DNA from 4 places in the Blautia stercoris genome. Region 1 is predicted to be linked to each of the others. Evidence: riboswitches for the same ligand, from Rfam matches in the RefSeq annotation. Region 1 holds a riboswitch; each other region holds the start of a gene.
What was found. A riboswitch is a leader RNA that binds a small molecule or an ion and turns the genes downstream of it on or off. The one in region 1 is predicted to bind cobalamin.
Positions count from the first base shown of each region.

Region 2: it holds a riboswitch for cobalamin, as region 1 does, so the genes downstream of both, ACYQ2D_RS10730 (leucine-rich repeat domain-containing protein) here and ACYQ2D_RS08240 (DUF2284 domain-containing protein) in region 1, are expected to answer to the same signal.
Region 3: it holds a riboswitch for cobalamin, as region 1 does, so the genes downstream of both, ACYQ2D_RS03060 (energy-coupling factor ABC transporter permease) here and ACYQ2D_RS08240 (DUF2284 domain-containing protein) in region 1, are expected to answer to the same signal.
Region 4: it holds a riboswitch for cobalamin, as region 1 does, so the genes downstream of both, ACYQ2D_RS14585 (energy-coupling factor transporter transmembrane component T) here and ACYQ2D_RS08240 (DUF2284 domain-containing protein) in region 1, are expected to answer to the same signal.

Region 1 is NZ_BAAHYF010000001.1:1,703,965-1,711,498, forward strand. Features, by position in the region: gene rpoN (RNA polymerase factor sigma-54) at 1-1,239, opposite strand, end outside; gene ACYQ2D_RS08240 (DUF2284 domain-containing protein) at 1,261-1,803, opposite strand; cobalamin riboswitch at 2,159-2,363, opposite strand; gene murA (UDP-N-acetylglucosamine 1-carboxyvinyltransferase) at 2,474-3,766, opposite strand; gene ACYQ2D_RS08250 (shikimate kinase) at 3,953-4,462, opposite strand; gene ACYQ2D_RS08255 (flavin reductase family protein) at 4,459-5,043, opposite strand; gene ACYQ2D_RS08260 (putative manganese-dependent inorganic diphosphatase) at 5,089-6,744, opposite strand; gene ACYQ2D_RS08265 (GNAT family N-acetyltransferase) at 6,844-7,347, opposite strand.
Region 2 is NZ_BAAHYF010000002.1:199,713-207,246, reverse strand. Features, by position in the region: gene ACYQ2D_RS10735 (Ig-like domain-containing protein) at 1-1,300, opposite strand, end outside; gene ACYQ2D_RS10730 (leucine-rich repeat domain-containing protein) at 1,450-2,298, opposite strand; cobalamin riboswitch at 2,459-2,616, opposite strand; gene ACYQ2D_RS10725 (ROK family transcriptional regulator) at 2,742-3,887, opposite strand; gene ACYQ2D_RS10720 (phosphoketolase family protein) at 4,391-6,778, shown strand; gene tnpA (IS200/IS605 family transposase) at 6,935-7,291, opposite strand; gene ACYQ2D_RS10710 (transposase) at 7,470-7,534, shown strand, end outside.
Region 3 is NZ_BAAHYF010000001.1:618,368-625,901, forward strand. Features, by position in the region: gene cobA (uroporphyrinogen-III C-methyltransferase) at 1-514, opposite strand, end outside; partial or broken gene hemC (hydroxymethylbilane synthase) at 509-1,366, opposite strand; gene ACYQ2D_RS03050 (precorrin-2 dehydrogenase/sirohydrochlorin ferrochelatase family protein) at 1,359-1,838, opposite strand; gene hemA (glutamyl-tRNA reductase) at 1,828-3,060, opposite strand; cobalamin riboswitch at 3,215-3,398, shown strand; gene ACYQ2D_RS03060 (energy-coupling factor ABC transporter permease) at 3,543-4,289, shown strand; gene ACYQ2D_RS03065 (energy-coupling factor ABC transporter substrate-binding protein) at 4,291-4,590, shown strand; gene cbiQ (cobalt ECF transporter T component CbiQ) at 4,623-5,399, shown strand; gene ACYQ2D_RS03075 (energy-coupling factor ABC transporter ATP-binding protein) at 5,396-6,259, shown strand; gene ACYQ2D_RS03080 (sirohydrochlorin cobaltochelatase) at 6,269-7,063, shown strand; gene ACYQ2D_RS03085 (NADase-type glycan-binding domain-containing protein) at 7,111-7,534, opposite strand, start outside.
Region 4 is NZ_BAAHYF010000002.1:1,034,142-1,041,675, reverse strand. Features, by position in the region: gene ACYQ2D_RS14600 (RNA-guided endonuclease InsQ/TnpB family protein) at 1-160, shown strand, start outside; gene ACYQ2D_RS14595 (ECF transporter S component) at 254-1,135, opposite strand; gene ACYQ2D_RS14590 (ABC transporter ATP-binding protein) at 1,129-2,892, opposite strand; gene ACYQ2D_RS14585 (energy-coupling factor transporter transmembrane component T) at 2,927-3,886, opposite strand; cobalamin riboswitch at 3,999-4,188, opposite strand; gene ACYQ2D_RS14580 (8-oxo-dGTP diphosphatase) at 4,301-4,765, opposite strand; gene ACYQ2D_RS14575 (DUF6512 family protein) at 4,911-5,423, shown strand; gene ACYQ2D_RS14570 (ATP-binding response regulator) at 5,420-7,534, opposite strand, start outside.

The DNA.
Region 1 (7,534 bases):
AATTTTCTGGTCACTAAGCGGATGCTCTTTATCTTCCTCTTGAATTATTTTCTTCAGTTCTTTTTTGACAGTATCCTTTGTATGTATTTCTTTTCCAGATACACTCTGTGCAAAGAAATAATTTATTGGAAAAATTCCCCAGGAACATTGTAAATATTTCTCTTTTACCGCACGGCTTACTGTCGATTCATGAATTCCTGCTTTTTTTGCAAGTTCCTGCATACGAAGCGGCTTCAAATAGGCACTTCCTTTTTCAAAAAACTCTTTTTGTTCTTCTACCAGAATTCTACATATCTTCATCATGGTATCTTTTCTAGAAGCAACACACTGAAAAATCCATTGCGCCTGTTTATATTTTTCCTGAAGATACTCTTTTACCTCTATAGAGCTGTCTTCCTTCATCAGACTCAGATAATAAGAGCTAAATGGTTTGTTGTAAGCATTTTTTTCATTCAGAATAATTTCAAAATATTCTTTAAATTTTACAACCGTCACATCCGGAACCAGATAACTCAAATGATTTTTCGAAGCAAATCCCTGCGCAGGTTTTGGATTCAGCTTCCGAATCTCTTCGCAAGCTCTTACTACCTCATCACGTGAAATTTTAAGCGCTTTTGCAATCTGTGGAATCTGATTTTTCCCTAATTCTACCAAATGATGTTCTACTATCTGCTTTACAATTTGATTCTCATTTTCCCTGCGCAAGAGTTGCAGTAACAGACATTCCTGTAAATCTGCCGCTCCTACTCCCGCCGGGTCACATTTTTTCAGCCTGTCTATGTAAACTTTCATCTCTTCTACAGACAGAAAAAATTTATCCGCAAGTTCCTCTACATTATCTATAAGATATCCCCGTTCATCGAGAGAATATACCAGAAATTCATAAATTTCCGAATCCTTCTCCGTTTTAAAAAATGGAATCAACTGAGAAAGTACATATTCAGGAAGTCCTCTCTCTTTCTCTAGAAATTCCCGTTCTTCTCTTTGCTCATTTTGTTCATCCTGATAATAAATGCGGTTTTGTTCATCCGATTTGGCAAGCCACTCCAGTTTCTCTTGAAAATCATTTTTTTCTTCTGAATCACTACTATTTTCTTCCAATTCTATCAATGGATTTTCCAATTCTTTTTCTTTTAGGTACTCTTCTAATTCCTGCGTATTCATCTGAAGAATCTGAAGGGATTGAAGCATCTTTTCCGATAGTTTTTGCGTTTGTGTTAAATTCAGTTCTTGTCTCATATACACCCCATACCCTTTTACTTAAAAAACATACAAACTAAAAAAAGAAACCACATCTCCATTCCATTCCATGTTCATCTTACAGTGTCTTGCCATCTTTCCTGCATCAATACAGTAAGCAGAAAGACATGAAAAACGCATATTTTCATTTACACATGGTTCTTTTGCTTTTGCTTTACATTCCTCACAGAAATTACATGGTCCGCACATAATAAACATTCCATTATCAGGCAGACCCTGCTCTTTCAATTCTTCTACCGCATGTAAGGTTTTGTTTGTATGCATCTTCTTAATAATTTTTGTTTCTGCATCATCAAAAATATTTTGAACCGGAGTTCTTGACTGAAAAACCAACGCATGTTCGTATTTTCTTACCTTTTGCTCCATTTCCTCCGGTGTTCCGCAAAGCGGTGGACAGGCATAATTATTTCCATAATTCCCACAGTCATTCATCTCACAAAACTGTCGAAATTCATGTTCAAACTCCAGATCTTTTGTTTCCATAAATTTCATTGTTGCAAATCCAAATGCTTTTGCCTGTTTTTCCATTTCTATTTTTTTCATCTTAAATTTCCCCTTTCAAATACCTTTACTAACTTTTTCTATTATACCAAAAAAAGCCGTTACAGATAAGATACTATTATCTATAACAGCTTTGTTTTTATTGTCTATTTTAACTTTTTGCAGGAGGAATTCCTCCACCTGTATTGACCAATCATACATATTTTTTGCGGAGGTTTTATGTACGAATACAGCTTTTGGAATTCTCCTGCCCTTTCAAAGTAAAGGATGTATAAATTCCGTACACAGGTTCCTCTAAGTTTGTATCAGAATGTACCGTTCTTCTGATACGTGCTTTTTCAAGCATAAGGCGTTCCATATCAGATATCATGGATGGAAAACTTTCTTCGGAAGTTTCAACCTTTCACTTACTTAAGCAGGTTTCCTGACTTGCCTATCAACGCTTGGCGCTCCTTCTCGTACGCTCTAATACAATGGATTCTTGCGCTTCGCTCCTTGCTTACAGTGGCCGGACCGCTCAGGATTTTCACCTGATTCCCTTTTCACCACGGACAAAAAAAGAGGGGAAAATGTCTGTGATGCACTTAATAAGTTGATATGAAATCTATACACGCACTTACCATAGCACAGGTGCTAAACATTGTCAAGGAAAAAACGATTTGGATTTTATTCCAAACCGTTTTTCTTATTTTTTATGCTATTTTACTGGTTTTTAGCCGATTCTAAGCTGAAATTTCTGAATTTCCTTTTCACTGGATACTCGTTCAATCTCAGCGCCAAGGCTTCTTAATTTGTCTTCAAATCGCTCATATCCTCTCTGGATATAAACAATATCATCTACGACTGTGAATCCTTCTGCCGCAAGACCGGCAATTACAAGTGCTGCACCTGCACGAAGGTCTGGTGCGCTGACTCTTGCGCCTGTCAGTTTTTCCACGCCATCAATGATTGCTGTATTTCCTTCTACTTTGATATTGGCACCCATACGAGAAAGCTCGTCCGCATATTTAAAACGATTTTCAAAGATAGATTCTGTTACAATACTTGTTCCTTCTGCCAAAGTAAGTGCGACTGCAAACTGAGGCTGCATATCGGTTGGATAACCCGGATATGGCATAGTCTTTACATGAGTACGAGTCAGACGTTTGTTTGCCACTACACGCACCGCATCATCAAATTCTTCTACCTGACATCCGATTTCTTCTAATTTTGCAGTTGTTGCTTCCAGATGTTTCGGAATTACATTTTTTACCATGATATCGCCTCTGGTCGCTGCGGCTGCGCACATAAATGTTCCGGCTTCAATCTGATCCGGAATAATGGAATAAGTTGTTCCATGTAACTTTTCTACACCCTGAATACGGATTACATCGGTACCTGCACCCTTGATACTTGCTCCCATGCTGTTTAAGAAGTTTGCCACATCGACAACATGCGGCTCTCTTGCTGCATTTTCAATAATGGTATTTCCGGTTGCCATTGCAGCTGCCATCATGATATTGATTGTAGCACCTACAGATACCATATCCAGGAAAATATGTTTTCCTGTCAAGTTCTCTGCTTTTGCAACGACTGCACCGTGAAGAATATCTACGGATGCACCCAGTGCACGGAATCCTTTTAAATGCTGGTCAATCGGACGACTTCCGATATTGCATCCGCCCGGAAGTGGAACTTCTGCGGATTTATATTTTCCGAGCAGTGCTCCTAATAAGTAATAAGATGCTCTGATTTTCTTGATGTATTCATATTCAACACTGATATCAGAAATAGTAGAACCTGTGATTTTTACTTCTGTCGGACTGACTCTTTCTACAACTGCTCCGATTTCTTTAATTGCTTCGAGTAATACATTGATATCTCTTACATCCGGAAGGTTTTCAATATAAACCATTTCATCTGTCATAATTGCCGCTGCCAGAATCGCAAGTGCTGCATTTTTTGCTCCACCGATTTCAACTTCACCAACGAGCGGGTTACCGCCTTTGATTACATATTGTTCCATATACACACCTCTATATTTTTATTCATGTATCTGATGCCTGTTTTTGTCATTCTTATCATCAAATTCATAACCTGATTTTCAAAGTTTCATAATAGTCAACCCTTATCTTATAACATCTTACCGGGTTTGTAAACAAAAAATCGTCTTTTGCCTAGATTTACTGCTTGCAATTCCTCATTTTGTCAGTTATAATGAAAGTCTGTCAACTATTTTCTGTAAAGTCTGTTCTACATCCAGATTTTTTTCATTAACTGTCAAATCCGCATATTTCTCATACAGCGGAATTCTTTCTTCATATAACCCTCTTAAATCCTGACCATCTTTTAATACCACACCACGACCTTTTAAATTTCCCAGTCTCTTTTTCAGCTGGTCATATTCCAACTCCAAGTATATAACTCGTCCTGTTTTTTTCAACTCCTGCATCGCTTTTTCACAATACACAACACTTCCACCTGTCGCAACAATCGATTTTTCTTCATTTTGCGCAATGTATACATTTGCATTTTCTTCTGCTTTTAAAAAGCCATCCAAACCTTCTTCTGAAATAATTTCATGCAACAGGCGGTTTTCTCTTTTCTGAATTACTAAATCCGCATCAATAAACTGATATCCCAATACTTTTGCCAAAATAACACCTACTGTACTTTTGCCAACTCCAGGCATGCCAATTAAAACGATATTTTCTTTACTCATTTCTTTTGTCTCTTCTTTCTCTGTTTTCTTATGCTGTATCCAAAAGTTCCCAGTTTTTTGCCCAGTCCATAATATTCCCCATGAGAATATACAATCGGATTGGCAAGTGCTAAATCAAATTTTCCTTTTTCATCCATATATTTATCATCTACATGGACTGCAAGCACATCGGCAACAAATGTGCTGTGGCTTCCCAGTTCTTTGATTTCCCTGACCCTGCATTCAATGCAGACCGGAGATTCCTTAATCATCGGAACACCCACATGAGATGCTTTTTCTCTGGTGAGTCCTGTTTCTTTAAATTTATCTACCTCTCTTCCTGATTTTACACCACAATAGTCCGTTGCGCGAACCAGTTTTTCGGTTGTCAGATTGATGACAAATTCCTTTGTGTCACATAGCATTGTATAAGAATACCGCTCCGGTCTTACCGAAATTGATACCATAGGAGGGTTGGTGCAGACCGTTCCCGCCCATGCTACCGTGATAATGTTATCATTCCCTGCTTCATCTGCCACCGTGACCATTACAACCGGCAGAGGATAAAGCATGTTTCCAGGCTTCCATTCAATTTTTCCCATGTGTTTCCCCTTCTTCTGTTTTTCATTTCTTCGAGATTTTCTCTTTTAGCTATTCTGCTGTAAGGCAGTGATAAATTCCGGAATTAACTGCTTCTTTCTTGATACGACTCCCGGAAGAATATATCCGCCATTTTCTTCTTTTACATTAAAGGCATCCTCAACCAATCTGCCACTTCCATCTCCATAACAGATAATTTCTGATGTTTCCTCCAAAATATTCGTAAGCATAATAAATACCATCGTAATTCCATTTTTTCCACATTCTTTTTTCATAAATGGAATCAGACGTTTCTTTAAGCTTAACAGTTCATCCTGATTCATAGAACTGATTTGTCCTACGCCAAAGTTTACCTGTTCGGTTGTAAAACGTTTGAAATCCTGATAGAAGATTCCCTCTGTTGTCTTTCCCTTTAAATTGCTTCCTGCCGTAAACATTTCTTTGGCAAATTCTTCTATGTTAATACCGGCTACTAAAGCAAGTGCTCCTGCTGCCATCTTATCTCTGTGTGTACAGGTCGGCGAACGAAACATCAGCGTATCAGAAATAATCGCTGCGCATAAAAGCCCTGCGATTGCCGGAGAAACTTCGAGATTTCGTTCCACATACATCTGATGCATAATCGTCGCAGTACAGCCCACCGGCTGATTACGAAAGACAATCGGAGACATGGTTTCGATAGAGCCGATTCTGTGATGGTCAATAATTTCCAGAATCTCCGCTGCCTCAATATTATCAACTGCCTGGGAACGTTCATTATGGTCTACTAAAATCACTTCTTTTTTCTTCATTCCCAGCAAATTTCGTCTGGAAACCGTTCCAATATATTTTCCATGTTTATTTACTACAGGGAAGGCTCTGTGACGGTTCTTTACCATCACCTCTTTAATCTGGTCTGTAAAATCATCGGTCTGGAAGGTAATCAGATTATCTTTTTTCATGATGTGTTTGACCGGAATACTCTGATTAATCAGACGCGCAATCGTAAAGGTATCAAGCGGAGAACGGATAATTACACAGTCATTTTTCGTTGCTGCTTCCTGAATATCCTCTGCAACTTCCGCATTGTTACACACAATAATACAGCTTACATTTTCTTCAATCGCACATAAATGGTCTTCGTATCTATCTCCTAAGATAACCAAATCATCTTCTTCTAAGTACTCTCCCAGTTTTTCCGGAAGTGTCGCACCGATTACAACTTTTCCTCTTAAGAAATATCCATGTCCGTTTCCGGTTACAATCTTTCCTTCTACTGTATTCGCAATACTTCGATACTGGGTTCTCGCATTGGAAAGGAAATAATTATCATGCGCATCCATATAAGATTTTGCAATATCTCCGGTTGTAATCAGTCCCTCTAACTGTCCGTCCTCTTTTGTAATAGGAAGTGTCACCGCATTGGTTTCTTTCATAATCGCCCATGCATCCTTAATGGAAATGCTGTGCGGAACTCCCGGAGTTTCCCTAATTTCCATATCTCTTACCTGAGTTCCGACATCCGGAAGATAGCCTGGTGCATCAACGCCAAAACGTTTTAAAACATACTCTGTTTCTTCATTTATCTGACCTGCACGTTTTGCAATATACTTTCTTCCATCATTCGAACGATTTTTAATATCTGCATAAGCAATCGCTGAACAAATCGAATCGGTATCTGGATTTTTATGTCCTAAAATATAGATTTTTTCTTGTTTCGCCATGTTGTGTGCTTCCCTTTCTTATATTTACATTCCAAATTCTTTTCTATTTCAAATTTTTCTTCTACTCTATATAATATCCCATTTTTCTTCTGCGTGCAATTATTTACCCACAAACTGATAGGCAATTCGTGCATTTCCATCTTCTTTTTTTCCAGCAAGATAAATCGTACCGCATTTTTCAAATCCATTTTTGGCAAATACTTTCTGCATTACAATATTATCCTTATAAGTATCTCCACGCAGATTCGAAATCTGTGATTTGCAGAAATCCATACAGATTTTTGAGATTCCCGGAACTCTTCCGCGACTTGCTACGCGGTGGATTGTACCATAAGGAGCTTCATTTTTCCACTCTCCGTCATAAATATCCACATAATTTGGTTCTACTTTTCCCATAAAAAATACAAACGTTGCCTCGATTTCACCATTTTCGACACACACATAACACTCTTCTTTTTTGATATCTGCTTTTACGATTTCCTGCTCCGGATAAGTTGTTCCCCACTGGGACGCATTTCCGTTCTTCGCCATAAACTGACGTGCATGTTCAAAAATTTCCATAATTTCATCGAGTTCTTCTATTTTTGCTTTTCTGATTTCCATCGGTCTTTCTCTCTTTCTATTCTGGCTTTTTGTCAGAACTATCTACATCGGTTTTTAGTCTTTCTTATCTTACCTTAACCCACCCGACAAAATCAACAAATCTTTCAACATTCTCTCTACTCCATTGCAGATTTTCACTTTCCTGTGCTATAATCGAAAACAAAAAGCTTCCTATTTTTCAATTTTA
Region 2 (7,534 bases), on a different contig from region 1:
CGGTTGCTACATTTTTATCATCAGATTCCCATTTAACATCTAAATCTTCTGTTGCATTTGCAGGTTCAAATGTTACATTTAATTTGCTTTCTGCATCTTCTTTTAAACTCAGGCTTTCTTTGTCCAGAGCAATTTTTGTCACTGCAATCTGTTCTACTGTTACTTTGCACTCTGCACTGACTACTGTACCTTTATTATTGGTAAAGGAAGCCTTGATTACAGTAGTACCTGGAGTTTTTGCTGTAATTTCGCCATTCTGTGCGTTTATATCAGCAACTCCTTTATCAGAAGATTCCCATGTTAAAGCCGGTGCCGTTTCACCTTTTTCCAGTTCTGGTGTATAAACCGGTGTCAGAGTTTTTACCGCACCCGGAGCCATGGAAATTTCAGTTCCCTCCGCAAAGGAAAGATCTGTTACGGTTGTACCGTTTGAAGTAACTTTTACATCGCAGGCTGCTTCAACGGTGTCTCCTAAGGTATTAACCATAGAAGCTTTAACGGTAGTTGTTCCTGCTGATTTTGGAGTTACGACTGCACCTGTTTCAGATGCTGTAACCGTTGCAACATCCTGATTACTGGAAGTCCAGTTTAATGCCTTTGATACGGTTGTCTGAGCCGGTGCTGTAAAACTTGTCAGTAAATCGATATCCGAACCAACTTCTGTTTCGATTTCTGTTAATGCAGCATCTGGCTGTTCCTCTGTTGAAAAACGAAGTCCTGTTACAGCATCCGTATCATAGTTAAGCTGGGTATTCCAGGAATCATCTGTGGTCAGACGACAGTCATTTGTCGGATTGTCTGACCAGTAATAAATCAGACGGCATCCATCCTGAAGCTGGGCAGCTCCATCATAACTACTCCATCCATTGGAATTAAAAGAGCCATCTGCGTACTGAACGATAACAGACCAGTATCCTTTACTCCAGTCACTCTGTAAGTCAACTCCGTCCTTATTTTTCATATCATCTGGGAAGCAGCTGCCTTCATCTGAAAAATGATAGTCAATCTTTGCTTCTTTTAATGCAGCCTTAATCTGGTCTTTACAGTTTTCAGCCACATAATAACTTTCCAGACTGTTTACATCAATATTAAGCGGCTGGTCTTTTAACCAATACACATATCCGGTATGTTCATCCAGATTTTTACTGTGATTTCCGGTATCGCCGATTACAGTTAAGGTAATGCCTGTATTTGTATCTGCTTTTGCAACAACCGGATACCAACCCGTTGCAACAGTTGATACAATCATTAACATCGCCATCAGCATTGCCAGAAATCGATTGTTCTTTCTCTGTTTCATTTTGTTTCCTCCTTCTTTTTATGCGCTTTGAGAGTGCATTATTTCTTTTGCGTTATATAAAAAAAGACCTTCCCATCAGGAAAGGTCTTCATTTATCCTTGTGTCTACTGTGTTATAATGAAATAGTTCATAACTATCCGCAGTATTTTTCACTCTATGTATTCTACTGCAAATTCAAACTTTTTACAGTATGCTTCTACTTTGCTGTCTTTTCTGCACCGTATCACCGTACTTTTGTTTACAATCCAGTCTCCGATAAATTCCGGTTCATGAGCAATCTCAACTACTTTCAGACGATGACATCCATGAAATGCCCATTTTCCTATCCGCTTCACACTTTCTGGAATTTTCACGGATTCCAGATTGTTACATTTTAAAAATGCACTGTCTCCAATCTCACGCAGTCCATCCGGAAGTTCCAGTTCTTTTAATGCTGTTTGATAAAATGCCTGAGAACCAATCTTCCGAAGTGCCAATGGAAATTCTACCTTTTCAAGATTTAAACATTTATAAAAGGCACGACTTTTAATTTCCTGGACAGACTTTGGAATCTTAATTTCCTTCAGACTTTCACATCCATAAAATACCTCTTCCGCTAGATACACACACGTTACACTTTCAGGAAAAGTCGCTGTTTCCAGTTTTTTACACCGAAAAAAAGCACCTTTTCCAATGTACTGCAGTTTTTTGGAAAATTCTGCTTTCCGAACTCTGATGCAACACGAAAATGCTTCCTGCTTAATTCTTTCTATGTTATCAAAACACAGCTCATTTAAAGCTGTACAATTTGCAAAGCTCTGTTTTCCGACTTCTGTTACCGATGAAGGAATCTGTACTCTTTTAATTTTTACGTTATTCATCAGTGCTTCATCTTCTATCTTTCTGCAATCCGAAGCCAGTACCAGTTCTTTTTCCCGTACTTTCTTTCCCTGTGCTCTGGTAAAAACATTTTTTTCTTTTGCTTTCCACGTTAATATTTGTCCCATTGTCTTATCCATTCTTTTCCTTTTCATCAAGCTAAATTGGTAAAGAAAAAGAAATCTCCCAGATCACGGGAAATTTCTTTCTTTACTTTTCGCATGCCAGAGTTGCTGTCACATATTTAAAATGTTTATTCACATACACAAAAATAAATTTACTTTCTTTTCCCGAAAATAAATTTAAATTTAAAAAACGGCAGTTTTCTGGCTTCACAACATCTGTGTTACAGTAGGGGAAACTGCGCCGGTTTCTCACCGAGCTTACCTTTTAACCTATCTTAAATCATTTTTTCTGTTTTCATTATTTCGTCAAGGACCGTTTTAAAACTTATTTATTTTCTGTAATTATACTTTATTTTTCCATTTTTGTAAAGCAAGTTTAAAACTTTCTTTTAGCAATATCAGACTCTTTATATACAACAAATTCTGTCGTCGTGATTATCATCTCGGTCACCGGAAAGTTAAATCGTCGGAGCAATTCCATCAATAAACTTTTTCACATAAAAAAGAGCTGCACCGATTGCCGGAGTGTACTGTCCATTTGTCCCAACTATCAGATTTTCTTTTGGAAACTCAAACGGAAGCGATAAATTGATCTGTTTTAACAGATAATTCAAATCATTCTCCATAAAATAGGGTGCCAGATACCCACTGATAATAATCGGTCCGTCAACGACCAGATTCAGATTTCTCATGGCAAATGCCAGATGTTTTAAATACTCTTTCCAGATTTGCTTTATATTCTCCTCTTTATTTTCTCTTAGTTTTTCAAAAAATTCCTTTATTGACATTCCTGCAATTTCAGACAGTGAATTTGCGGAACAATAGGTTTCCAGGCAGCCACGGTTTCCACAATAACACAGCGGTCCATCTGAATTAATGCAAATGTGTTCAATCACTCCGCTATGCATGAAACTTCCTTCATGCACCTTTCGATTTGTAATAATCGCTCCACCAAGGTTGCGATTTAATAAAAACACCACTGCACTGTCGAGTTCCGAATGATTCCATAATTCCAGATAAGCAGCCGCTTTTGAATCATGTACCAGACGGCATGGATAAGGCAGCTTAGAAGAAAAATCAGACAGACGCATCTTCACATTATTCATAATCGTACCATACATGACTCCGGAACCATCCGGAGAAATAATTCCCTGAGTTGCAATCGAAACACCAAGGATTCTTTCTTTCTGATATTTGTATTCTTCTATAAATTCATCTATTTTATTTGCTACCTTTTCATAATATTCTTCTGTATCGCTATAATCCAAATCAATGGTGTCTTTTGCAATCACCTTTCCATATAAATCAATTGCAACAATATAAAACATTTTTTTTAAAATTCCAATTCCTATTGAAATCCGGACATCTGATACAATCTGAATCACCTGTGCCTTCCTTCCACCCGTTGATTCGAAATAGCCATCTCTTTGAATCAGACCTTCTTCTTCAAGCACATTTAAATTTTGACTGACAGTAGACAGACCCATCTTTAAATCCTGCACAATCTGAAGTTTTGAAGTCTGTTTCGTACGATAAATATATTGATATACCTTTTCTTTATTAATCTGTTTTAATGTAATCGTAGTAACGCCTCGTTCGCTCATTTTGTCCTCCTTGCTTTTCCATACTTTTCAGTCATAGTTCCATTTTAATACAGTATACTATGAAACGCAAACAAGAATATTTTATGTGCATTTTAACCAAAATAAGTTTTAAAAAATTATTTTTTATGTCAATAGACATATTTTTTCCTCTTATTATATACTTCACTTACAGTTAAGTAATAAGCATAAGTGAAAAAGAAAAGTATTTTTTAAAATAAGGAGAGTTAAAATTATGGAAACTGTATTTACCGCAGACCCTGCCCGATTATTAATTGCTGCCGCCGCAGGTATTTTATGCCTATATTAACGAAAACGGACTGAATACAACTTCCGATACGATTCATTTTCTTCCATTCTGGGAAAATGGAGTACGCTTCTTCTATCCATAACTTTTTGATATGAATAGAATCAAAATAAATGATTTAACGAATTTTTGAACTTATGTTATGATTACACCATCAAATAATTAACAATTAGAAATCTATTTTACTAGGAGGAAACACATGTCAGAGAATACTTGTCTTGAAAAACAGCCATTATCTCAGGAAATGTTAGATAAAATGGATGCTTATTGGCGTGCATCTAATTATTTATCTGCTGGTCAGCTTTATCTCTTAGACAACCCGCTTCTTAAAAAGCCATTGTCTATGGACCAGATTAAGAAAAAAATTGTTGGTCACTGGGGAACTGTACCAGGTCAGAACTTTGTTTACGTTCATTGTAATCGTGTAATCAAACGTTACGATTTGGATATGATTTTACTTTCCGGTCCGGGACACGGCGGAAACTTCATGATTGCAAACACTTATCTGGAAGGCTCTTACAGTGAAATTTATCCAAACATCAGCCAGGATGAAGAAGGTATGAAGAAAATGTTCAAACAGTTCTCCTTCCCTTGCGGTGTTCCAAGCCACTGTGCTCCGGAAACTCCAGGTTCTATCAACGAAGGTGGCGAGCTTGGTTATTCTATCGCTCATGCATTTGGTGCAGTATTTGATAACCCGGACTTAATCGCTACTGTAGTTGTCGGTGATGGTGAAGCCGAGACAGGTCCTCTGGCTACTTCCTGGCAGTCAAATAAATTCTTAAACCCAATTACAGACGGTGCTGTCCTTCCGATTCTTCATCTGAACGGATATAAAATCAGCAACCCTACAATCTTCTCTCGTATTTCTCACAAAGAAATCGAAAGCTATTTTGTAGGATGCGGTTGGGAACCAATCTTCGTTGAAGGTGACGACCCAATGACAATGCACAAACTCATGGCAGAAGCTATGGATACTGCAATCGAAAAAATCAAAGCAATTCAGGAACATGCTCGTAAAGAAAACGATGCGGAACGTCCAGCATGGCCAATGATTATTCTTCGTACTCCAAAGGGATGGACAGGTCCTAAGGTTGTTGACGGACTTCAGATTGAAGGTTCTTTCCGTGCTCATCAGGTTCCGATTACAATGGAAAAACCGGAAGAACATCTTCCACTGTTACAGGAATGGTTAGAAAGCTATCATCCGGAAGAATTATTCGACGAAAATGGTCGTCTGATTCCGGAACTGGCTGAACTTGCTCCTAAGGGAAATGCTCGTCTTGGTGCTAACCCACATGCAAATGGTGGTCTTTTACTGAAAGACTTAAGACTTCCGGATTTCCGTACTTATGGAATCGATGTTGACCCAGGAAAAACAAAAGCTCAGGATATGATTGAACTTGGCGGATACATCCGTGACATCTTCAACTTAAATCAGGATAACAAAAACTTCCGTATCTTCGGACCGGATGAAAGTATGTCTAACCGTCTCTACAAAGTATTTGAAGCAGAAAAGAGAGACTGGAACGCAGAAATGCTTGATACAGATGACTGCCTGGCAAGAGGCGGACGTATTATGGATAGTATGTTAAGTGAGCATATGTGTGAAGGATGGTTAGAAGGTTACCTGTTAACAGGTCGTCATGGCTTCTTCGCTAGTTACGAAGCATTTATCCGTGTTGTAGACTCCATGGCTGCACAGCATGCAAAATGGTTAAAGGTCTGCAATCAGCTTTCCTGGAGACAGCCAATTGCTTCCTTGAATTTCATTCTTACATCAAATGTATGGCAGCAGGACCACAACGGATTTACACATCAGGATCCAGGATTCCTTGACCATATCGCTAACAAAAAAGCAGACGTAGTTCGTATGTATCTTCCACCGGATACTAACTGCTTATTATCCTGCTTCGACCACTGCATCAAGAGTAAAAACTATGTAAATGCTATCGTAGCATCCAAACATCCAAGTTATCAGTGGTTAAGTATGGAACAGGCTGTTAAACACTGCACACAGGGTGTAGGTATCTGGGAATGGGCAAGTAATGACTGTGGTGAAGAACCAGATCTTGTTATGGCTTGCTGCGGTGATACACCAACACTTGAAACAATGGCAGCTGTTACTATCCTGCGTGATGAACTTCCGGAACTGAAGATTCGTGTAGTCAACGTAGTTGACTTATTCAAACTGGAGTCCAACCACAAACATCCTCACGGATTAAGCGACAGCGAATACAATGCACTGTTTACAACAGACAAACCGGTTATCTTCGCATTCCACGGTTACCCAACTCTGATTCATGAGTTAACTTACCGTCGTGACAACCAGAACGTATCTGTTCATGGTTATCAGGAAGAAGGTACTATCACAACTCCATTCGATATGAGAGTTCAGAATGAAATCGACCGTTTCAACCTTGTAAAAGATGCTATCATGCACCTTCCACAGTTAGGAAACCGCGGTTCTTACCTGATTCAGAAAATGAACGACAAACTGGTAGAACATAAACAGTACATCGCAGAATACGGACAGGATATCGAAGAAGTTCGTAACTGGGAATGGCATACACCAGAAAATAAATAATTAACGTTTTCTATGATACAAATTTCTCTATAAAGTAAAAAACCCCGGAACTGTTATCTGACCTCCAACAGCTCTGGGGTTTCTATTATTCTCTATCATATCAGCCAGAATACCACGTCTATAATACTTGCATAGGCGTGGGTGAATGGCTGTGTTTTATTTTATTCCCTGATTTTTAATATAATTTTTCACTACATCCAGAGTATTTTCACTTACGGTTGCAATAAAATAACTGTCAGACCAAAAATAAGGTTTCCAGTAATACTTTTTAAGCAGTGTATCGCCATAAAGCTTACGAACTTTGCGGGACGTCTGAGTTTTTATTACATTGACAAGTTCTGACGGAGGAGTCTGCGGGTTCGCTTCAATAAGCAGATGTATGTGATCCAGTTCCCCATTTAACTCAAGTATATTAAACCCTCTGCTTTCAGCTACATAATTAATCCGTTCATAGACAGCAGTTTTTACATCGCCGGTAAGAACCGGATGTCTGTATTTTGTTACAAGTACTATATGATATCCCGCAGATCATGGTGTTAATTTAAAACTCCCGGGTAGAAAGGAACGCCTTTATCTTTCAAATGTAGAAGCGGATTCCGTCCTCAAAGAGGTTAAAATCAAGCCTTATTATGGAAGATACATCCTGTGTCTTACCCTCGAAAGTGAAAATTTTGCCGCAGATAATACAGACATGCCCAACATATGCGCCATAGACTTTGGTGTGAGCAACTTCGCAGCTGTCGTATGCAATGATGG
Region 3 (7,534 bases), 1.1 Mb from region 1:
TCCCTTTGGTATTTACTAAGGCTTTAAAGTCAATATCATAAGTGTCGCCCTTTTTCTTATGTCCCGTAATAATATGCAAAGAAGAGCAAAAATCTCTGTGTGTTACAGGGATTCCGTTATATGCCGGAACTGCAATTGAAGAAGTCACACCCGGCACAACTTCATAAGGAATTCCCTCTTTATGAAGCAGTTCCAATTCTTCTCCGCCTCTTCCAAACAAAAATGGGTCTCCACCTTTTAAGCGCACCACACGCAGTCCTTTTTTTGCTTCTTCTGCAAGTACCTGATTAATCTGTTCCTGTGGCATGGTATGATGAGAAGCACGCTTTCCAACATTAATCAGACGTACTCCCTTTGGAATTTTAGAAAGCACCCCCTGTCCAACCAGACTATCGTATACCACTACTTCTGCATTTTTTAATACTTCCATTCCTTTTAAGGTAAACAGTCCAATATCTCCAGGACCGGCTCCTACCAGCCATACTTTCCCCGGATGTTTTAACTGCTTAGCCAGACGGATTCCAAGTTCTTCTGCTTCTTCCCTTTTTCCTCTAAGACTTGCTTTTCTCCATGCACCACTTTCTTCTTCATAATACAGACCGGTCAAAATTATTTTGTCTTTTTCTACTTTTGCATGTGCTGCGACCGGAGAAGAACAACCACCATCTAAGTAACGCACAAAGGCACGCTCTGCAAGTGCTGCACATTCACTATCCTCATCATTATAGCCATCCAGATAAGAGTAATCCTCATCCTTTCTTCCCTGAATTGCCAAAATCCCCTGCCCTGCTGCCGGAAGCACTTCTTCCGGTTCAAAATAACGGCTGATTCTATTTTCCAGCTTCAGACGTTTCAATCCTGCTGCTGCAAGTACAAGCGCACTATATTGTCCTTCATCTAATTTCTTAAGCCTGGTCTGTACATTTCCTCTGACACTCTTAAATTCCATATTCGGATACAGCTCTTTTAGCTGAAGAGTTCGTCTGAGACTTGAACAGCCAATCGGTTTTGATTCATCCAGTTCTTTGATCCCTTCCGGAAGTACCAGTACATCTCTTGGGTCTTCTCGTTTGGAAAATGCTAAAAGCGGAAGTTCTTCCGGTACTTCCATCGGCATATCCTTTAAGCTGTGTACCGAAAGCTGACTCTTTTTTTCTAACAACGCCTTGTCAAGTTCTTTGACAAACAGCCCTTTTCCTCCCACTTTATCTAACGTACGGTCTAATATCTTATCTCCTGTAGTTTTCATTGTGAGCAGTTCTACTTCACAGTCTTTATTATAAGAAAGGATATAATCTCTTACCATCTCACTTTGAATTACTGCAAGCCGGCTCTCACGGCTGCCAATTATCACTTTTTTACTCATGCTTTTCCCCTGCTTCTTCTATCCATTTTTGCATTTCTTTTCTCACATTTTTTGTTTTTGCAGGATTTCCTGCACTATTTAATCCAATCACTGTTTCTTCTTTCTGAAGAATTGATGGAAAATAAAAATCACATTTCATTCGGTTGCTTGCTGTATTGACTGAAATCCCAAGACATTTACATGCACTGTAAACATCATTGTTTACCTTTTCATTATTTGTCGCAGAGAGCACTAAATCTGCATCATATAAGTCTTCCCTGTCATACGCTTTTTCTTTCCAGACCAGTCTGCCCTCTTTTGCCAGTTCTTTTATCCTTTCACAGGCATCCGGTGCAATCACCTCAATTGTGCCGGCAAAGGAAAGCAAAGTTTCGATTCTTCGTTTTGCAATATTACCTGCGCCAATCACAGTTACTTTTTTCTGTGTTAAATCCACAAACATCGGAAAATATTTTTTTTCATCAGCTTTCATATATTTTTTCCAGTCCCTCCACACAGTCTAAAAATGCTTCTTGTTCCAGAGAATCACGAAGCCCGAAAATCATTTTATTTACCACTTTTCCGGCAGCCGTATCAATCGCTCTTAAAAGGCTTTCTCTGTCTTTTTGTTCCATTGGAGTCTTTTTTAAAATTTTGGTAATTCGTAAGTTTAAATCCTCTACGGCATCGGCTTTAATCTCTTCAATCCTCGGGAAAATATCTCTGCCATTAAACCAGTCATAAAATTCTTTCATCTGGTCATCTAAGATTTCTCCTGCTTTTTGCATACTCGCCTGAAGTTTTGGAGACGCTGCATCAATTCGGAAACTGTCAATATCATACAAGGAAACATTCTGTAATTTTCCTACTTCAGGGTCAATGTCTCTTGGAACAGCCAAATCAATCAAAACGACAGATGCTGCATCTAACTTAATTTCCTCAAAGTTTTCTTTTGTCAAGGTATAATTCGGACTGGCTGTTGCTGAAACAACCAGATCACAATCAGGAAGGAGTTCCATTCGTTCTCCATAATTAATGCGTTTGCATCCCTGTGGGATGTTTACAACACCACTTCGATACTGACGTACGGTTACGGTTACGTCCGCTCCGGCTTCTTTTAAGGCAAGTGCCGTCACTTTTCCCATTTCACCATTTCCAATTACCATACAGGTTTTTCCCTCAAACGAAAATCCCTGATTTTTTAAGCGTTCCATTGCCTGATGAATCACAGAAGTATTGGCTCTTGAAAACGTTACTTCTGTTTTTACTTTCTTCGCCGCTGTAACCGCCATACGAAACAGTACTTCAAGTACGTTATCTGTACAATAGGCATCTCTTGCTAAAGTCAGCGCATCTTTTACCTGTGTAATAATCTGATCCTCAGCAAGAATCTGTGATTTCAATCCACTGGTTAAATAAAACAAATGCCGAACTGCCTCTTCATTTTCACGTTTCATAAAATAATCCTGATACTCATCTTTTTCCACTTCTTTTTCTTTGCATAAAAAATCATACAGAGAAATTTCTTCGTCATCCTGCGTGCTGACCCAAACTTCCATCCGGTTACAGGTGGATAAAATAATGCATCCTAAGATACCATGTTCTTCTTTTAACTTTTTCATTGCCTCTATTGCTCTTTTCTTTGTAAAAGAAAACTTTGCACGGATATCTACAGATGCTTTGCTGTGATCGATTCCAATCATGGAAATACTCATTTTCTCTTCACTCCGCCTCTTATATTTTTAAGCTTTTTCTCGCTTATCCTTGGTTCATCTTAGCACAGAATGTACCTCGGTGCAACCTAAGGTTTTTTGTCAGTTTTTGCCTAAAAATGAATTGACAAATGCTTTGAGAAATAATACAATGGACAAAGAATTGAATGTACACAGGTGTCCGTTTTTTTCGGAATAATAGGAAAGCCGGGTGCAATTCCCGCACGGTCACGCCGCTGTAACTAGCAGAGCACATTTCATCATTGCCACTGGGGAACCGGGAAGGCGAAATGCTGCAATGACGCTTAAGTCAGAAGACCTGCCTGCTGCATACGATTTACACATGGTTACGAACGATGGCCTTGTGTAAGAATGAAAACACTCTACACAGTCGTAGTCTGTTTTTTATTCTCAACTTGGCCTGCCGGAATTCTTCCGCAGGTTTTTTTATTTTAAATCTTTATCACGTTAAAGGAGTCATGAAAATGAACAAACAACAAAAACACGTCATCGCATTTGCTACCGCATTTGCACTTATGTTTGGTATTGTTCCAAACGTAGCAGCTATGCATATCATGGAAGGCTATCTTCCTGCAGGATACTGCGTTGCCTGGGGAGTCCTTTGTCTGCCATTTCTTGCAGCCGGATTTTTCTCCATCAAGAAAACATTAAATGAACACCGCAACCTGATTACCTTATTGGCTATGTCCGGTGCTTTCGTATTCGTTATCTCTTCTTTGAAAATTCCTTCCGTTACCGGAAGTTGTTCTCATATGACAGGAACCGGTCTTGGCGCTATCTTATTTGGACCAAGTGCAGTTTCCATTCTTGGAATTATTGTTTTATTATTCCAGGCAATCTTACTTGCACACGGCGGTTTAACTACAATCGGAGCAAACACGTTCTCCATGGCAATTGCCGGACCATTTGTAACCTTTGCAATTTATAAAGTCTGTCAGAAATGCAAAGTAAATAAAATGGTTGCTATTTTCTTATCTGCAACTTTAGGAGATTTATTTACTTACTGTGTAACTGCAGTTCAGATGGCACTTGCTCATCACGCTGATACAACCATTTTAAATGCAATGGGTAAATTCTTACTTGTATTTGCACCAACTCAGGTACCGCTTGCAATTATCGAAGGTATCTTAACTGTATTAATCATTATGGCACTTGAAACTTATGCAAAACCGGAGCTTCGTGCAATCGGATTTATGAAGGAGGCAAAATAATATGAAAAAGAAAGTCATTACCTTATTGGTTATTATTTTATTAATTGCCTTTATTCCATTATTTGCTTTAAAGGATGCTGAATTCGGCGGATCTGATGATGCCGGAAGCCAGGTTGTTGAAGAAGTCGACTCTTCTTTCCAGCCAATTGCAGAACCAATTTTAGAAAAAATGCTTGGACATGAACTTCCGGGCGAGGTAGAAAGTTTACTGTTCTGTGTACAGTCTTCTATCGGTGTCGGCGTCCTTGCTTTCTTCATGGGACGTTTTGTAGAGCGTAAAAAGCTTGGAAAGGGTGAATGATTCTTTCGCCTGTCACAAGAAAGGAGTCTTGAATGATTACAATTGATAAACTTTGTTATACTTCCAGACTCAGATATGAAAATGCCGCAGAAAAATTCGCTTTTGCCGTGATTACATTAATTATCTGTGTAATGAGTCGTTCCATGGTAATTGCAGGAATTGTTTTAGCAGTAACGGGGATTCTCACTGTATGGAAAGGTGGAATCCCCCTTTTTCGCTATCTTCATTTCTTAAGTGTTCCACTGGCATTTTTATTTTTGAGTACACTGGCGATTCTTGTAAACGTGAAACAAAAACCACTCGATTTATTTGCTATAAAAATCGGAAACTGGTACTTAACCGGAAGCACGTATGGCGCACTTTATGCCCTGCAGTTAATCCTGACTGCACTTGCTGCTGTATCCTGCCTGTATTTCCTTTCTCTGAATACACCAATGCCTGATATTTTAATGGTACTTGATAAGCTTCACTGTCCAAAACTTTTAATTGAATTAATGCTTTTAATTTATCGCTTTATCTTCGTGCTTTTAGACACTGCTTATCATATTTCTACTGCTCAGGACTGCCGACTCGGAAACTGCAACTATAAAACTTCGCTAAAGTCTTTTGCAGCAATGTGTTCTACCCTTATGGTGCGGGCAGTAAAACGTTCCAATGCCCTTTATAACTCCATGGAAACCCGCTGCTATGATGGCACGATTCGCGTTTTAAATGAAAATCAACCACCGAAAAAACATGTAATTTTTTTGATTACACTTTTTGAACTGTTTCTTTTAATTCTTTTTATCTGGAGGAAATTTTTTGCATGAACAATAATGATATCATCTTAAAAGCAGATAATTTGTATTTTTCTTATGATGATGAAAAAACACACTCTTTAAATGGTCTTTCCCTGGAGATTCCAAGAGGCCAGAAAATTGCATTTATGGGTGCAAATGGTTCCGGGAAATCAACTTTTTTCCTCTGCTGTACCGGAATCCACAAACCAAGTTCGGGAACTCTTTATTATAACGGGGAACCTTATTCTTATGACCGTAAAGGGCTTCTAAAACTTCGAAGCAAAATCGGAATTGTTTTTCAGGACCCCGACAATCAGCTCTTTTCTGCGAGCGTATATCAGGAAATTTCCTTTGGAGTATTAAATCTCGGATACTCTGAGGAAGACGCCAAAAAAGCGGTTGAAGATGTAATCGCTGAGCTTGAAATTACACCATTTCGTCATAAACCTACTCATGCTTTAAGCGGGGGACAGAAAAAACAGGTTTCTATTGCTGATATTCTTGTGATGAAACCGGATATTATTATTTTAGATGAACCTGCTGCTGCTCTTGATCCGAAACATACTACTATGGTAAATCAAATTGTAAATCGCATGACGAAAGCCGGAATTACTGTTTTCATGGCTACCCATGATGTCAACTACGCTTATGAATGGGCAGACCAGGTTATTTTATTTCATCAGGGAAAAGTTTTAATGCAAGGTGCACCGGAAGAAGTTTTTTCAAATCCTCGTGTGCTTGAAAAAACAAATTTGGAACCGCCCGCTGTGTTAGAACTGTTTCACAGTCTTTGTCAAAAACAAATTTTAAAGACAACTCTTCCGCTTCCAAAAAATTTAAAAACACTGGAAAAATATATTTCCGATACAAATATCAATACTACACAATAGGGAGGAACTATGAAAACAAACGTAGAAAGAAAAACCGCAATTCTTGCTGTCAGCTTTGGTACAAGCCACAATGACACAAGAGAAGTCACCATTGACGCTATTGAAGAAGCTTTAAAAAATGCATGTCCGAATGCTTCTTTATATCGTGCATGGACCAGTAAAATGATCATCAAAAAAGTAAATGCCAGAGACAATGTACACATTATGACTGTATCTGAGGCAATGGAACAGATGAAGCAGGATGGAATCACCAATGTCCTGGTACAGCCAACTCACGTTATCAATGGAATTGAAAATGATTTAATGAAAGAAGATGCGCTTGCCTATAAAGATTCTTTTGATTCCATTTCATTTGGTGCGCCACTTCTTACATCTGAAGAAGATACCAATAAAGTCATTGAAATTTTAGCCGATGAATTCTCCTGGCTGAATAAAAAACAGGCACTCGTCTTTATGGGACACGGCACAACTCATTTTTCAAATTCTATTTATGCTGCTCTGGATTATGCATTTAAGGATAAGGGACATCCAAATATCTTCCTTGCTACCGTAGAAGCCTATCCATCAATTGACAGCTTAAAACGCCTTGTAGACGCTTATAAGCCAGAAGAAATCGTACTTGCTCCATTTATGATTGTAGCCGGTGACCACGCAAAGAATGATATGGCAGGAGATGACCCTGATTCCTGGTATAATAAATTCAAAGCAGCCGGTTATAAAGTAACACCGATTTTAAAAGGACTCGGCGAATACCGCGGAATCCAAGAGTTGTTTGTAGAACATTTAAAAACCATTGAACAATAACAAAAATGAGCGAGTAGAGGATAATCAATCCTTTCTCGCTCATTCTTTTATTCATAAAATTCCACTTCTGAAATACAGTTGTCATTCCACTTTGCACCGGCATAACCTGCCTGAATGTAAAGGGAAACAAAAGATGCCTCTACCGGCTCATCAAAAGAAAGACAAAATGCTTTCTTTTCATCGGAAAATTCTACATCTTTTGCCTGATTGTCTCCCAAATTGATACTTAGCTTAGCCGGTCTCGCATTTTTCTGCCACATCTCATCACTTCTCCAGTTTCCGAGATATAATACGATATAACGAATTTTATGTGTTCCATCTAAGCTGAGTTTGATTCCTGTTCCTTCGCCAAGTCCCTCTACACCTTCTTGCCAGGATGAAGTAATATCTCCATCTGCTGCACTCTTCGCACTGTAATCATAGTTGCCGGAACTTGCCATGGAACTCTGTTCCGCATTTGCAACTGTAAGT
Region 4 (7,534 bases), on a different contig from region 1:
CAATGCCGACTGCAACGGTGCCGCAAATATCATGCGCAAGGCCATAACGGATGCATGGAACAGCATAACTGATTTTTCATTCCTCGCATCACCTGAAGTGTCAGGATTCCACGAACTGAATCCCCTAAGTATTTCCGTAAAAGGGATAGCGGCCGCGTGAACGGCCTCGGCAGGTGGTGGACAGCTTATTTTTAGGTTCGAAAGACGACTTATAAAGTGTCCTGCTGCCACCCAGATACCACTTCCATAGGAGCTATGCACCGCATGGGAGTTGGTAATTCATCATTCCATACTTCACTTTGATTCTCTCCAGTTTTTCAATCATTGGCTTACTTGCAATCCACAAAAAGATTACCGTTGCCGATGCATGAACCAAGTCTACCGGAAGCCCTGACATATAAATTGCCAGCAGATTTCGCTTGGTAATTGCATAGGAGGTCATCACAAGGGAAGCCGGGTTCATGATTCCTCCATAGATAAACACGGTCGCTAAAAATCCATAAATACAAAGCGAAATCTTACGTGCTTTCAACCAGCCTTTTTGAAATAAAATACCTGCCAAAAATCCGATAATTCCAGCAGCAAACATCTGCCACGGAGTCCACGGTCCCTGTCCAAAGAGCATATTCGAAGAAAGCATGGAAAGCGCACCAACTAAAAAGCCCGATTCTGCACCAAAGCAGACGGCTGAAATAATGGTCACAGCCACAACCGGTTTAAAGCTTGGCACCATAAAAAATGCTGCACGGCCTGCAACTGCAATTGCAACCAAAACCGCAATTGTAAGCAGTTCTCTTGCCTGCGGTTTTCTTCCTTCAAAAATCAAAAAGAACGGCAGCATGCAGTAAACTGCAATCGCCAGACTGATGACAAAATATTTTCGGTCATCAAAAAGCGTGATTCCAATCCAGATTGTAACCGGAATTAAAATTAAAATCAAAAACATAGATGCAATCGTACGTTTTGACAGCTTTCCCTTGTGTTTTGGCGCTGTCAGTACATCCTGCGCTTCCCAGAAATCGTTTTTTTCCGGTTCTGATTTCTCATCCCAGAAATCCAGGTCTGTTTCCTGTGCCGGTTTCTTCCCATCTAAAAAGGCATCCAGAAAGACATCTAATTTTTCTTCTTTCAGCACGACACCGCCTCCTCTTCTGTCTGATTGATTGCTTTTACCACATCCTCTACTGTTACCGCATTTGGAAAATAATTTCTTGCCATACGGTTTGCAGCAGTGGTATAAAAGTTATTTCCGGCAAAAAATTTTTTCGATTCTTCACTGGTTACCACATTTCCCTGAAAGAACAGTCCGGTACGATCCGCATACTGCGCACAAAATTCTACATCATGAGAAATCATCAAAATCGTTACACCATGTTCACTTAATTTTCTTAATATCTCTCCGAGTTCTTTTTTATAATGATTATCGATTCCTTTGGTCGGCTCATCCATCAAAAGAATTTTCGGGCGAAGCAGAAGTACTTTTGCAAGTGCCAGTCTCTGCTGCTCTCCACCACTTAAATCATAGGGATGCCGGTCTAAAAGCCCTTCTAATCTTGTTAACGAGACAATTCCCTCAACTGCATCTTTTTTCTTCATTTCAATTGGATATGCCTCACTTTTTCTTTCCCGTTTTCCATCTATCACTTCATATAAATCCTCTCTTACGGTTTTCTTCACGAACAGACTTTGCGGATTTTGCGGCATTACTCCTAAGAACCCATGATAGAGGTCATCATCACTGTATTTTCCGATTTCTTTGCCTTCCAGATAGATTTTACCACGGTACGGAAAACGAATTCTTGCAATCAGACTCATCGCTGTACTTTTTCCGGTTCCGTTTCCTCCTACCACTGCAAAGATTTCTCCTTTTTTGATGTCCAGGCTTAACCCTTTTACCACATCCGGCAAATCCCGTTCATAGCGAAACCAGACATCTTTGATTCGGATTTCCGGAATTTCTTTTTCCGGTTCTTTTTTCAGACTTGAAAGTTTTCCAAAAATAGAATTCTTCTTTTTTGCTGTCTCTTCCTGATTTCTTTCTTTTTTTATTTTTATACTTTTTGTCTCTAATTCCTCTGACAGCCAGCGTCGTCCCTGACTAACGGTAAGCGGGCAGCGAAGGGAACTGTTTGTTCCGGCATAAATCTGCATCGGTGCCGGCATAGAAAGAAACATATCATGTCCCATTGTTCTTAACTGCTCCCCAATTTCATTCGGTGTTCCGTCTGCTATCATCCTTCCTTTATCCATGACATATACTTTATCTGCCCATGGAATAACATCTTCTAAGCGGTGTTCGGTTAAAATCACAGTCGTTCCGATATCCCGGTTTATTTTTCGTACAGTTTCTAAGAAATCAGAAGCAGCAATCGGGTCTAGCTGGGAAGTCGGTTCATCTAAAATCAAAAGTTTCGGGTGCATTGCCATAACAGAGGCAAGATTTAAAAGCTGTTTTTGTCCTCCCGATAATTCACTGACATTTTTTAAAAACCAGGAATGGATTCCAAAATAAGAAGCCATCTCTGCCACCCGAAGCCGAATCGTAGGCGTATCATAGCCAAGGCTTTCTAATCCAAAAGCAAGTTCATGCCAGACTTTATCGGTTACAATCTGATTATCGGGATTTTGAAGCACATATCCAATCTCTGCACTTTGTGTCCGCAAATCCACGTCTTCCAGATTCTGCCCGCCGTATAAAATTTCTCCCTTCTTTTCTCCATGTGAAGCAAGCACACTTTTAAACTGCCGAAGCAGAGTGCTTTTTCCGCACCCACTCTTTCCACACAGTACAACAAACGAACCTTCTTCTACTTCCATGGATACCTGATAAAGTGCCACATGGTTTTCTTTTGGATATTGAAAACTAAAGTTTTTTACTTCGATACAATTCAATTTTTTATAACCTGCTTTCTTTTATTTTTGGTGCTCACATCATTTTTTTCGGGTCTGTCAAATACCATGGAAGCCTGCGCTCCATATCCGCCATTTTTTTAAGTTTCTCAAATCTTCTATCCTCAAGCACACCTAAAATCACAGGAAAGAAACAAAATCCTGCCCACGCCACATAAATAATGACGCTAAGGGGGGTCAGCGGAAGTCCGCCGATTTTAATCTGTGGGTCATACTGTGCAAAGCTAATGCCCGCTGCCATTCCACCAAAATACACTCCCATCAATGCCAGTAAAGTGCCTGTTACAATCCCATCCCTATTATCAAATCGAAAGATCGCAAAAGCACTTCTCCCTTTTAAGCCATATCCTCTTGCACGCATCGAATCTGATGTATCAATTGCATTTTCCAGTGCCCAGGTAACCAATACAGAAAAAATCGTAATACCGTGACGCATTTTCTTAAAAATATTTCCGTTCTTTACATCTCTTCCAATTGCTTTTTGTCCATTTCGGATGACGGTCAGCTGCTGTCCAAATCTCGGCACAAACCGAAATACCATAGATAATACCAAAGAAAGTGCCGGAATCACACGACCAAACAGATACACAAATTTATCTGTTGTCATCACTTTGTTGTAACAGGAAAACCATAGAATCGAAATAAAAAGCATCGATGCCAGTACCAGTCCATATATAATTGCCTCTAACGTAACCGGTCCGGTTTTTAGATAAAATAACATCGTCACTCCATAATGATTAAAAGCAGGATTAATAAATGCCACAATTATCATTGCCGGAAGTGTTGCAAGCAGATTAAATTTTAATACTCTCTGCCAGCCTTGAAGTCTGGATGCATAACAAAATGCTCCCAGGAACGAAATTCCCAGAAAAACCGGATGGCTGTTCAACATTGTTATCAAAATGACTGCTGCAAACCAGAAAAAGTTCACCGCCGGATGACAATCTGAAAAAGCATCCCCTCTTTTTTCTTTCATCTTTTGCCCTCTTTTCATTTTTATTTTCAAAAAACTGCTTTCAAAATCAATGAAAATAAAAATTTATCGTACAAAAAATTTGTTTCCGTCTATGCCTGCGGAAACAAATTTTGTGTTTTAATCTCCAAATGCCTGTATCCTGGCTCGCAGTTCTAACCTACTTGCTGCCCTTCTCAGAAGAAATTTCTTCCAATGGATTCGCAGTTTTCGTCCTGATTACAGTAGGGATAAAGTCTGTTGCGGAATCTCACCGCACGTTCCGAAAATCATCCGATTTTCATGCATTTGTACTATCGATTCATTTATTTTATTTCATTGTTTTGTTGAATTTTGTCATATTTCTTTCATAGTACGCTTTATCATAGAGTTTGTCAAGCGGTCTTTCTTTCCCCAAATTTCCGGTTATCGCTTTGATTATCCTACCAGCGTTCCATCCTCGTATTTTCCATCTTTAAACGCGAAGAAAAATTCAAAGAAATCATCGGTTTCATAAATTTCCATTAGTTCATTCAAATTCCAAATCGGATTTAAAGATGAAAGGTTTTCCCGTTCTACCCAGAACACCTTCCCCTCTTCTGAACTTTTCAATTCTCCTGTAAATTCATCCGTCTTATATAAAAGTACAAGATACCTTGTTCCATCCTCCCGAATCCAGTCTTTTATCCCGCAAAGCTTTGGATTTGAAATGATAAGACCGGTTTCTTCTCTCATCTCACGAATAACGGAATCCTTAAGAGATTCTCCCGGCTCTACATGCCCACCCGGAAAGATAATTCCCTTCTCATTTTCTCCGAGTATTTTTTCCTCTACCAGAACACGTCCCTTCTCATCATAGAGCATACACATGTTGGCTAATTCCATTGGTTGGCTTCTATCCATTGCATTTTCCTCCATTTTTGCAGATTTCTATCAAAAAATATACCATATCAAGTATCTCTTTTCTACATCATTTTTACTTTTTTGTATATCTCTTTCTCCATCTGCATATACTATCAGAAACCTTAGATACTGCGAGGATTTTATTATGACTTTAAAAACAAATATTTATCGGTTTCTTTTTATTTCCATTCTCGGCACTCTGCTTCATTTTACTTACGAATGGTCACAAAACAATGCCATTGTCGGGCTTTTTTCTGCCGTAAATGAATCTACCTGGGAACATTTAAAATTATTATTCTTTCCCATGTTTTTTCTGACTATTTTTGAGCTTTTTTTCTTTCGGGATAGGCTTCCCAAAAACTTTTTACAGGTCCGAACCTGTGGAATCTTTCTTGGCATGGGGCTAATTGTAGTTGTCTTTTATACTCTGCTTGGTGTGATTGGAACATCCATTGATTTTCTAAATATCGCACTGTTTTTTGTTGCTGTTTTCTTCGCTTTATGGAGCGAAAATAAGCAGTATAGAAATTCGGAATCAAAGAAAGAAACTTCTTCTACCGCATTTTCTATCCTGCTTATCTTTACCCTGCTATTTTTCGTGTTTACCTTTTTACCACCTGATATTGGACTGTTTTGGGAGATTACAAAAGTTTGCTAACTTCTATTTCTTTCTACTTTCTTTCGATACTTCCCAATCCTCTTCATCATCTCGTCAAAATCTATCGGTTTCGACAAGTGCTCATTCATTCCGCTTTTCTTACTTGCCGCAATATCATCCGAAAAAGCATTTGCCGATACCGCAAAGATCGGAATCTCTCCGGCATCTTTTCGCTCCATTTTCCGGATTGCTTCTGCCGCTTCATATCCATTCATTCTTGGCATCATGATATCCATCAAAATCAAATCGAATTCCCCAATTTCTGATTTTGCAAATAACTCAACTGCCTCTGTTCCGTCTTTTGCCGGAGTGACCAAAACTCCTTGTTCTTCCAGCATATAAGTCTCTATTTCAAGATTTAATTCATTATCTTCGGCCACCAAAATATGCATTCCCGAAATAGAAATCTCTTCTTCCCTCTTCTGAACTTCTTCTTTTTCAGCTTCATAGGTTTGGTCAATTTTTAAGGTAAGCTCCACAGTAAACACCGTACCTTTTCCCTCTTCACTGACAAAATCTACTTTTCCTCCAAGCAGATCCACGGTCTTCTTTACGATAGAAAGCCCAACCCCGCTTCCATTATAAGTGGTTCTCGCAGTCTTATGTTCCTGTGCAAAAATTTCAAATGCATGTTTTTGAAATTCTTTACTCATTCCAATTCCGGTATCCCGACAGATAAATAAAATTCTTGCACATTCTCCATCGGATTCCATCTCCCGACAGGAAACCTGCACAAGCCCTCCCGGGTGATTATATTTTACTGCATTGCTCATCAGGTTCTGAAACACTCTTTGGATGTTTAGAGGGCTTCCAAGCAGATAGCAATGCTCATTTTCAACCGACTCATACCGAAATTCAACTCCTGCATTTTTCGCCTGCACGGATACAATTGTTACCACATTGTCTAAAATTTCCTTCAAATTAAATGACTCATTTTTACTTTCCATTTCCCCGGCTTCCATTTTACTCATATCCAATATGTTATTTACCAATTCTAAAAGGAAATCCGAGGCGGTATAAATCTTTTCAAAACAGTCTTTCACGCGAGAAGGCTCTTTTACACATTCCAGTCCAATCTCTGTCATTCCGCGGATTCCGTTAATCGGTGTCCGAATATCATGACTCATTCGACGAAGGAAATCTGTCTTCGAGGCATCTGCGGTTGCCGCTTTTTCTGCACTGATACGAAGCTGTTCCTGATAATCCATCTCCTTTTTCTTTTGTTCACTGACATTTCTTATAAGAAGCAACACCGATGTCTGTCCATTTTCATCATCACGTTTTTTAGAAACTAATAGCATCTGGTACCATTTTCCGGTAATTGCTTCAATCGTACAACCTAAAAAATTGCGCTCTTTCATTCTTTCTGAAAGTGTTGTTAAGTCTGTAAATTCCAAAAAAGTCTCTCTTGCCGATTCAAGCATCAGTTTCCGCGCAAATTCTGTAAGCATCTTATCGGCTTCTTTAATTCCGGTAATTATTTCTTTTAATTGCGAAGTTTCAACAACCGGCTCCCAGGTATTTTCTTTTGGATACAGAATTAAATTCACATCATAAATACTTGAAATTGCCTGAACCAAATAAAATTCTTTCTCCATCCGATCCATTTTTTCTCTCTTCTGAGACTGGACAAACAATAATACAACCAGAGCAAAAATCAAATACAAACCTGCTGCAATGCCAAGCGTCAGTAACATCCTCGGATAAATTTTCTGAGCACGAAAAAACACATACAGATAATAGTTTCGGTACATATCATGTTTTCCAAACCAAGTTTTTCCCTCACTTTTTAATTCAATCAGATTTTGATCCTCTGGAGTTTGGTCGTTCTTTAAAACACTTGAAATCGGACACTCAGAAATCGAAAGTCCTTCCAGTTTTCCCGCACTGCTGCTGATTACATTTTCTCCATCTGTCACAACAAGCACTTCATTTTTATTCTGCACAAGATTATCTAGCAGATTACTAAGTGAGATTTCGTACTTATCATCTTGAAACTTCGTTGTATCGTAATAACAGATAATGATTCCAGACTCATCAACTCTTGAGGCAATAGCATATTCATAACTCTTTCCATCTACTTCCACACTGTCAGCAAAAACTTTTTCCGG